Regions from separate parts of the Streptomyces sp. HUAS MS02 genome, predicted to be linked through region 2. Evidence: riboswitches for the same ligand, from Rfam matches in the RefSeq annotation. Region 2 holds a riboswitch; each other region holds the start of a gene.

Region 1 (2,255 bases), 2.5 Mb from region 2:
AACATCGCCTGGTCGATGAGGCGCTGCTCGGTGGCGTCGTAGCCGACGAGCTCCGGGCCGATCTGCTCGATCACGGCGAGGACGGCCTTCTCGACACCCTTGCCGAGGTAGCGGTTGGGGTCGCCGTCACGGAGCTCGATGGCTTCGAAGGCACCGGTGGAGGCGCCGGACGGGACGGCGGCACGACCGGTGCTGCCGTCGTCGAGGCCGACCTCGACCTCGACGGTGGGGTTGCCTCGCGAGTCGAGGATTTCCCGGGCTACGACGACGTCGATGGACGGCACGAGCATCTCCTTCATGGGATGTGACGCGGAAGTGCGGGGCCCGCGGGCCTTGCGACTAGAGCCTAACCGCCCCGGGCGCGTCGGCAGCCGACCGACCGTCCCGTGGACAGACAGACCGTACCCATTGTTTCAGTCCGGAACAAAGGGGGGTGGGCCAGAAAGTGAACGGGAAGGGTCCCGCGGGGCGGGCCTGGAGGTGCACGGGCATGAAAAACCCCGCCCCGGTGCGTACGGGGGAATGCGCACCGGGGCGGGGAGCTCGTGGGGACGGGGGACGGCCTCACGAGGTCTTCACTATGGAGGACACGGATGTGAGCGGGCTGTGGTTCAGCCGGGAAGCGGCCCGAATTTCTCGGCCCGGCCGAACCAGCCCCGCCTGCCCGGCCATGGGGGCGGCCGTGGGGGACGGCAGGCGTGTGGTAGTCGTCGTCCTCGCCCGGGGTCAGCTCAGGTGGAGCTGCTGGCCCGGGTAGATGAAGTCGGCGTCGTCGATGATGTCCTTGTTCAGCTCGAAGAGCTTCTCCCAGCCACCCTTGACGTTCTTCTTCTCGGCGATGCCGCTGAGGGTGTCGCCGCTGACGACCTTGTACTCGCCGTCGCCCTTCTTGACCTTCTTGCCGGTCGGGGTCTCGACGGTGGCGCGCTCGGAGGAACGGGAGGCGCGGGTCTCCTCGCCGCTCTTCTCGGTGCTCTTCTGCGAGGTGCCGGAGTTCGAGGAGGAGGCGGCGGCGCCGTCGTACGAGGCGCTGGACAGGCCCTTGCCGCAGACCGGCCAGGCGCCCTTGCCCTGGCCCGCGAGGACCTTCTCGGCGATGGCGATCTGCTGGGCCTTGGTCGCCTGGTCGGCGGTGGAGGCGTACTGCGTGCCGCCGTAGCCGGCCCAGGTGGAGGCCGCGAACTGCAGGCCGCCGTAGTAGCCGTTGCCGGTGTTGATGGACCAGTTGCCGCCGGACTCGCACTGGGCGACGGCGTCCCACTCGGAGGCGGTGGCGGCGGAGGCGCTGCCGGCGGCCATCAGCGGGGCGGCGACGGCGGCGGCGCCGGTGACACCGGCGACGGCGATGGCGCGAACAGCCTTGGACGGGCGACGGTGCTTGCCCTTGCTGGAAAACAGCATGGAGAGATCCCCTCACCGACGCCTGCGAGGTGAGCTGTCGGGTTCGGGCCGGTTGAGTTGCCCGGCCGCGTCCGCTCGCCTCTCGGCTCACATGGCGCGGCTTCACCCCGAGCCGGTTCCGGACGTACGCCCCCGAAGGGCCGCAACCACCGGACCCGGCACTTACCTTGGGTCCCCCGCTCCTGCCTACGGCGCTTGACGCGACGACTGTTCCTTGCGGCCGTTGGCAGGATTCGGCGTACCGACCGCAGGGGCCCGCTGTGGCGAGCGGTCACGACCGTAAACAGGTGATTGCCCGAATTTCAAAGACGATCAGGGGGTCTGTGATTCATCTCCCATGGAGATCAAAACGGGCATTCAGGGGCGAATGGTGACCCGAACTCTCGCTACTTTTCGCCCGTTTCGGCACCGACTTCGAGGGTCTGACCGGGAAGGATGAGGTCCGGGTCGGTTCCGACCGTGGTCTCGTTCTCGGCGTACAGCTCGCGCCACCCGCCGGTCAGGTCCAGCGAGTTGGCGATCCGCGTCAGGCTGTCGCCCGCACGGACGGTGTACGCGCCGTCCGTGGCCGCCTGCGCCGCGTCGCCGCCACGGGAGGCGTGACGGCCGGAGGGGGTGGGGTCGGCGGCGCGGGAGCCCTCGGTCGCGTCCACACCGGCCTCCGCGTCGACGGCGGCGCTCTCGTCGGCGCTGGCGCCGCGGTGGCGACCGGTACCGGCATCACTCTCACCGGCCGAAGACTTGTCGCTTTGCTCAGACTTGTCCGACTTTGCCCCCTCGGAGGTCGCGGAGTCGTCCGCGCCGGCCTCGACCTCGGCCTCGGTGGAGCCGTCGGCGGTCGAGCCGGTCGAGTC
Region 2 (2,255 bases):
ATCGACCTGAGCGCTGCCAGTGTTCGCGGCACCCTTCTTCCGGCGGTTGATGCCCCAGAGCGTGTCGTCGCCGACCGAATAGCAGCCGTGGAAGTACCGGACTCCGTGGGTGCGGTGCAGCAGGAGGGGACGGCCTCCCGCCCACCGAGGGTCCAGGCAGGCCAGGCCGATCTCGTTGAACCGATGGATCGCATCGCGCACGGTGTCCTCGTCGGCCTGCACCAGCTGGGCGATCACCGGGAACCGGTTCCCGCCGGCGGACGTCAGTTGCATCATCGCGTGTCGGAAGCGCACCGAACTGCTGCTGCCCCGGCACACGATCTGCTGCAGCTTCTGCCCCTCCTGGTCGGTCAACCTGCGCACGCGGACAGGCTCAGCCACCGCACCCCAGCACTCGGATCGGACATACCGCACATCCGTCCGCCCCGCCCACCAACCCGGCGAACCAATGTGGACAGAGCACCAGAGCGTCTGAACCGATCCCGGGGCGCTCGCCGTACTACTGACGGAGCGTCCGGTCCAGGTTTCGCGCCGTCCGGACGGCCTACTGCGATCGACCCATCGGCCCATACGTCGTGAGGACCTGTCAAGTTGCGCAACACGCCTGGTACCGGGCCGGAATGCACCATTCCGGTGCTGGTGCGGACCTCCTCGACCGCCTGGACACAACAGCCGAAAAGGGTCTGTCCACCCGAACGGGCGAGTGGTGAGTAAGACCACAAATCCACGGTTCCGTTGGGATTTTCGGACTTCAGTGCGTCAAGATCCCTTCCTGACGACAAGCCCCCGCCGCAGCGGCGGGGCGATCCGGGTGGACGCCGAGTCCTGCCGCCGCCCGGATGACCGGTCGACAGAAGTGCATCGGCAGGAGTGGAGGACCCAAGCACGACGGGTCGCCGGAACGGTCAAGCCATGACCGCGCCGAGCAGCCCTTGGGGTGAAGCCGCGTCAGCGGCCGGGCAACTTCGCCAGCCCGAATCCGACAGGTCATCCTTCACAGGCGGCTGACGAAGGGTTGCGCATGACTGCGCTGAATCGTGTCCCGTCGCTGTTGACCCGGGCCGGCACGGCCTCGGCTCTGACCATCGCCGCTGTCAGCGGCAGCATCGTGGTCCCGGGCGTCGCAGCCGACGCCGAGGCCGCCACGGTGGCGTCGAAGGCACTCAAGGTCGCGGCTTCCAAGAAGGGCTCCCCTTACAAGTACGGCGCCACGGGCCCGAGCAGGTTCGACTGCTCAGGGCTGACGCTCTACTCGTTCAAGAAGGCGGGCAAGAAGCTGCCCCGTACTGCTCAGCAGCAGTACAACAAGACGAAGCACATCTCCGCGAGCAGCCGCAAGCTCGGAGACCTCGTCTTCTTCCACTCGGGCTCGAACGTCTATCACGTCGGTATCTACGCGGGGAAGGGAAAGATCTGGCACTCGCCGAAGACGGGTGACGTCGTCCGGCTGCAGAAGCTCTGGACGAAGAACGTCTGGTACGGCCGGGTCCGCTGACCCACGTGGGGGCGGCGGGGAGCTCCGCCGCCCCCACGGGCGTGCGACCGGCGGTTTTGGATACCCGTTCGACCATGGCCGACGAACGCACCCGCCCCGCACGCAACGAGACCCCACTCGAACGCGCCGACCGCAATTTCTCCGAACTGCTGCAGGAACTGCGCGTCACCCAGACCGGGGTGCAGATCCTCTTCGCCTTCCTGCTGACGCTGGCCTTCACCCCGCGCTTTCCGGACCTGGACTCCGTCCAGCGCGCCACGTACGTCATCACCCTGCTGCTCTCGGTCCTCGCGGCGACGCTCTTCACCGCCCCGGCCGCCCTGCACCGCTCGCTCTTCCAGCAGAACGCCAAGCCCGTCATCGTCCAGGTCTCGTCGAGGCTGGCCACCGCGGGCCTGATCGTGCTGATGCCGGCCTTCACCGGATCCGTCCTGCTCGTCGTGGACGTGACGCTCGGCCGGACTGCCGGGATCGCCGCCGGGGCCGGCACCCTCCTCGTGTGCCTGAGCCTGTGGGCCGTCCTCCCGAAGCTGGTGGGCCGTGTCTCCGACCGCTACGGCTCGACTCCGACCACGCCCGCACGTCCCCCCGCGCCCGCACCGTCATCGAGGACGCCTCAGGGCCCGGACACGAACGCGGACACGGAAGACACGAACTGGGACGCCGTCACGTCTCCTGCGGACCGCCCGCGCTGACCGGCTGGGCCGGGACCGTCCAGGGCAGTTCGATCGCCACCGTCTTGCCGCCCTCCCGGGTGGGT
Region 3 (2,255 bases), 6.0 Mb from region 2:
TTGCCCCTCCTGGCCCGCTCCTGGCCCAGCCTGACCAGGCCGCGCAACACCTTGAGGTGCGCCTCCGTACGGCGCTGTGCGGCGCGGGCGGCCCCCAGGGGCTCCAGCAGCATGCGCATCTCCAGCAGGTCGGCCGCCTCCTGCTCGGTCGGCTCGGCGACGCACGCGCCCGCGTGCCGGCGGGTCACCACGAACCCCTCGGCCTCCAGCGTGCGCAGGGCCTCGCGCACGGGCACCCGGCTGACGCCGTACCGGCGGGCGAGCAGTTCCTCGGTGAGCCGGCTGCCGCGCTCGTAGACACCCGCGACGATGTCATCACGGATCGCCGTGCATACCGAGTGCGCCGGAATACGCATGACCGACCTCCGCCTTAATCCCCGTGAAACGTCGATGATTGACGTGTGTTCCAGCGACTCTATTGCAGCGAGCGGGAATTTCCGATGGCGGACCGGAATCCAAGGATATTTTTTGGACAGGAGCTACGTCACACAGCGGGTATGCATGAACGAGGAAAGCCCCGGCTCGATGAGCCGGGGCCTCCAGGGAAGCGTCGGGGACGCGTCAGACGTTCACGCCGTGCGAACGCAGGTACGCGGCGGGGTCCATGTCCGAGCCGTACTCGGCCGTCGTCCGGGCCTCGAAGTGCAGATGCGCCCCGGTGACGTTGCCGGTCGCCCCGGAGAGGCCTATCTGCTGGCCGGGGGTGACCGTCTGGCCGACGGAGACGCCGATGGACGACAGGTGGCCGTACTGGGTGTAGGTGCCGTCGTTCATCTTGATGACGATGTTGTTGCCGTAGGCACCGCCCCAGCCCGCCTCGACGACGGTGCCGGAGCCGACCGCGAGGACGGGCGTACCGGACGCGGCGTGGAAGTCGACACCGGTGTGGCTGCCGGAGGACCAGACGGCACCGCCGGTCTTGTAGCCGGTGGAGATGTAGGAGCCGCTGATGGGCGCGACGTAGGCGTTGAGGCGCTCACGCTCGGCCGCGCGGGCGGCACGGGCCTTGATCTCCTCGCGCTCCTTGGCGGCGGCACGCTCCTGCTCGGCCTTCTCGGCGGCGGCCTTCCTGGCCTCCTCCTGCGCCTTCTTCTTGACGGCGGCCACCTCGGCGGCCTGCTCCTGGGCGGCGGCCTGCGCGTCGACCTGGTCGGCGACCGTGTCGCCGAGGGTGATGATCTGGTTCAGGCCGGTCTGCTCGACGGCGGGCTCCTCCGCGGCGAGCGCGGGGCCGGCCAGGGTGCCGAAGACGCCGGTGGTGGTGAGAGCGGCCACGCCCACGTTTCGCGTGGTCGTGCGCTGCACACGGCTGGGACGGCGGTGCTTCCCGGGGGCGCGGGTGAACGCCATGAAGTGGCTGGTCCTTTCCTTCCTTCTCGCCTACCGGGTTAGCTGACGGGTTCGGAGCAGGAAGGTCTCCTACGGCTACCCCTCGTTTCGCGTCGCTCCGCGAAGGGCACCCGATTCACCCCAGGGACGTGATGGGTCCCCGGCTCCCCTGGCTCGCGCCATGCGGGGACTCGGCGATGACTGTCCGGTGCCGCGGCTGCGGCGAACTTCTGACGAACAGCCGGACCGACGCTAAGTGGGCCGTCTTCGAAATAACAAACGGATCACAGGATTTGTTAACTACGCCACAGGGCAGACACACAACCTCCGCCATCAATACGGACAAACAGGGGCCCTGGTGACTCTTCCGTCACCAGGGCCCCACTGACACGCGTCCGTCAGGCCGGCTCCTACTCGGCCGGAACGACGGTGACTTCGCCGATTCCGAGGGCCCTGACGGGCTCCTCGATCTGCGCGGCGTCCCCGACGAGGACGGTCACCAGACGGTCCACCGGGAAGGCGCTCACGGCCGCCGCGGTGGCCTCCACGGTGCCGGTGGCGGCGAGTTGGCGGTACAGCGTCGACTGGTAGTCGTCCGGCAGGTACTGCTCGACCTGGTCGGCCAGCGTGCTCGCCACGGCCGCGGCCGTCTCGAACTTGAGGGGGGCCACCCCGACGAGGTTCTGCACGGCGACGTCACGCTCGGCGTCGGTCAGGCCCTCGGCGGCGAGGGTGCGCAGCACCGTCCACAGGTCGTCGAGCGCAGGACCGGTGTTGGGGGTGTCGACGGAGCCACTGATGGCGAGCATCGCGATGCCCGAACCGTCGGGCGCGGCCCGCAGGACCTGGCCGAACGCCCGCACGCCGTAGGTGTAGCCCTTCTCCTCGCGCAGGACGCGGTCCAGGCGGGAGGTGAGGGTGCCGCC

Evidence for each region. A riboswitch is a leader RNA that binds a small molecule or an ion and turns the genes downstream of it on or off. The one in region 2 is predicted to bind cyclic di-AMP.
Region 1: another riboswitch for cyclic di-AMP. It lies ahead of ACZ9QC_RS25370 (transglycosylase family protein); the one in region 2 lies ahead of ACZ9QC_RS36335 (C40 family peptidase).
Region 3: another riboswitch for cyclic di-AMP. It lies ahead of ACZ9QC_RS10185 (M23 family metallopeptidase); the one in region 2 lies ahead of ACZ9QC_RS36335 (C40 family peptidase).

Annotation. Positions count from the first base shown of each region.
Region 1 is NZ_CM146747.1:5,879,479-5,881,733, reverse strand. Features, by position in the region: gene eno (phosphopyruvate hydratase) at 1-284, opposite strand, end outside; gene ACZ9QC_RS25370 (transglycosylase family protein) at 727-1,401, opposite strand; cyclic di-AMP (ydaO/yuaA leader) riboswitch at 1,406-1,605, opposite strand; gene ACZ9QC_RS25365 (transglycosylase family protein) at 1,788-2,255, opposite strand, start outside.
Region 2 is NZ_CM146747.1:8,404,447-8,406,701, reverse strand. Features, by position in the region: partial or broken gene ACZ9QC_RS36340 (helix-turn-helix domain-containing protein) at 1-381, opposite strand, end outside; cyclic di-AMP (ydaO/yuaA leader) riboswitch at 848-1,018, shown strand; gene ACZ9QC_RS36335 (C40 family peptidase) at 1,022-1,495, shown strand; gene ACZ9QC_RS36330 (DUF6328 family protein) at 1,570-2,190, shown strand; gene ACZ9QC_RS36325 (ATP-binding protein) at 2,162-2,255, opposite strand, start outside.
Region 3 is NZ_CM146747.1:2,387,235-2,389,489, forward strand. Features, by position in the region: gene ACZ9QC_RS10180 (GntR family transcriptional regulator) at 1-356, opposite strand, end outside; gene ACZ9QC_RS10185 (M23 family metallopeptidase) at 562-1,350, opposite strand; cyclic di-AMP (ydaO/yuaA leader) riboswitch at 1,364-1,536, opposite strand; gene ACZ9QC_RS10190 (M16 family metallopeptidase) at 1,740-2,255, opposite strand, start outside.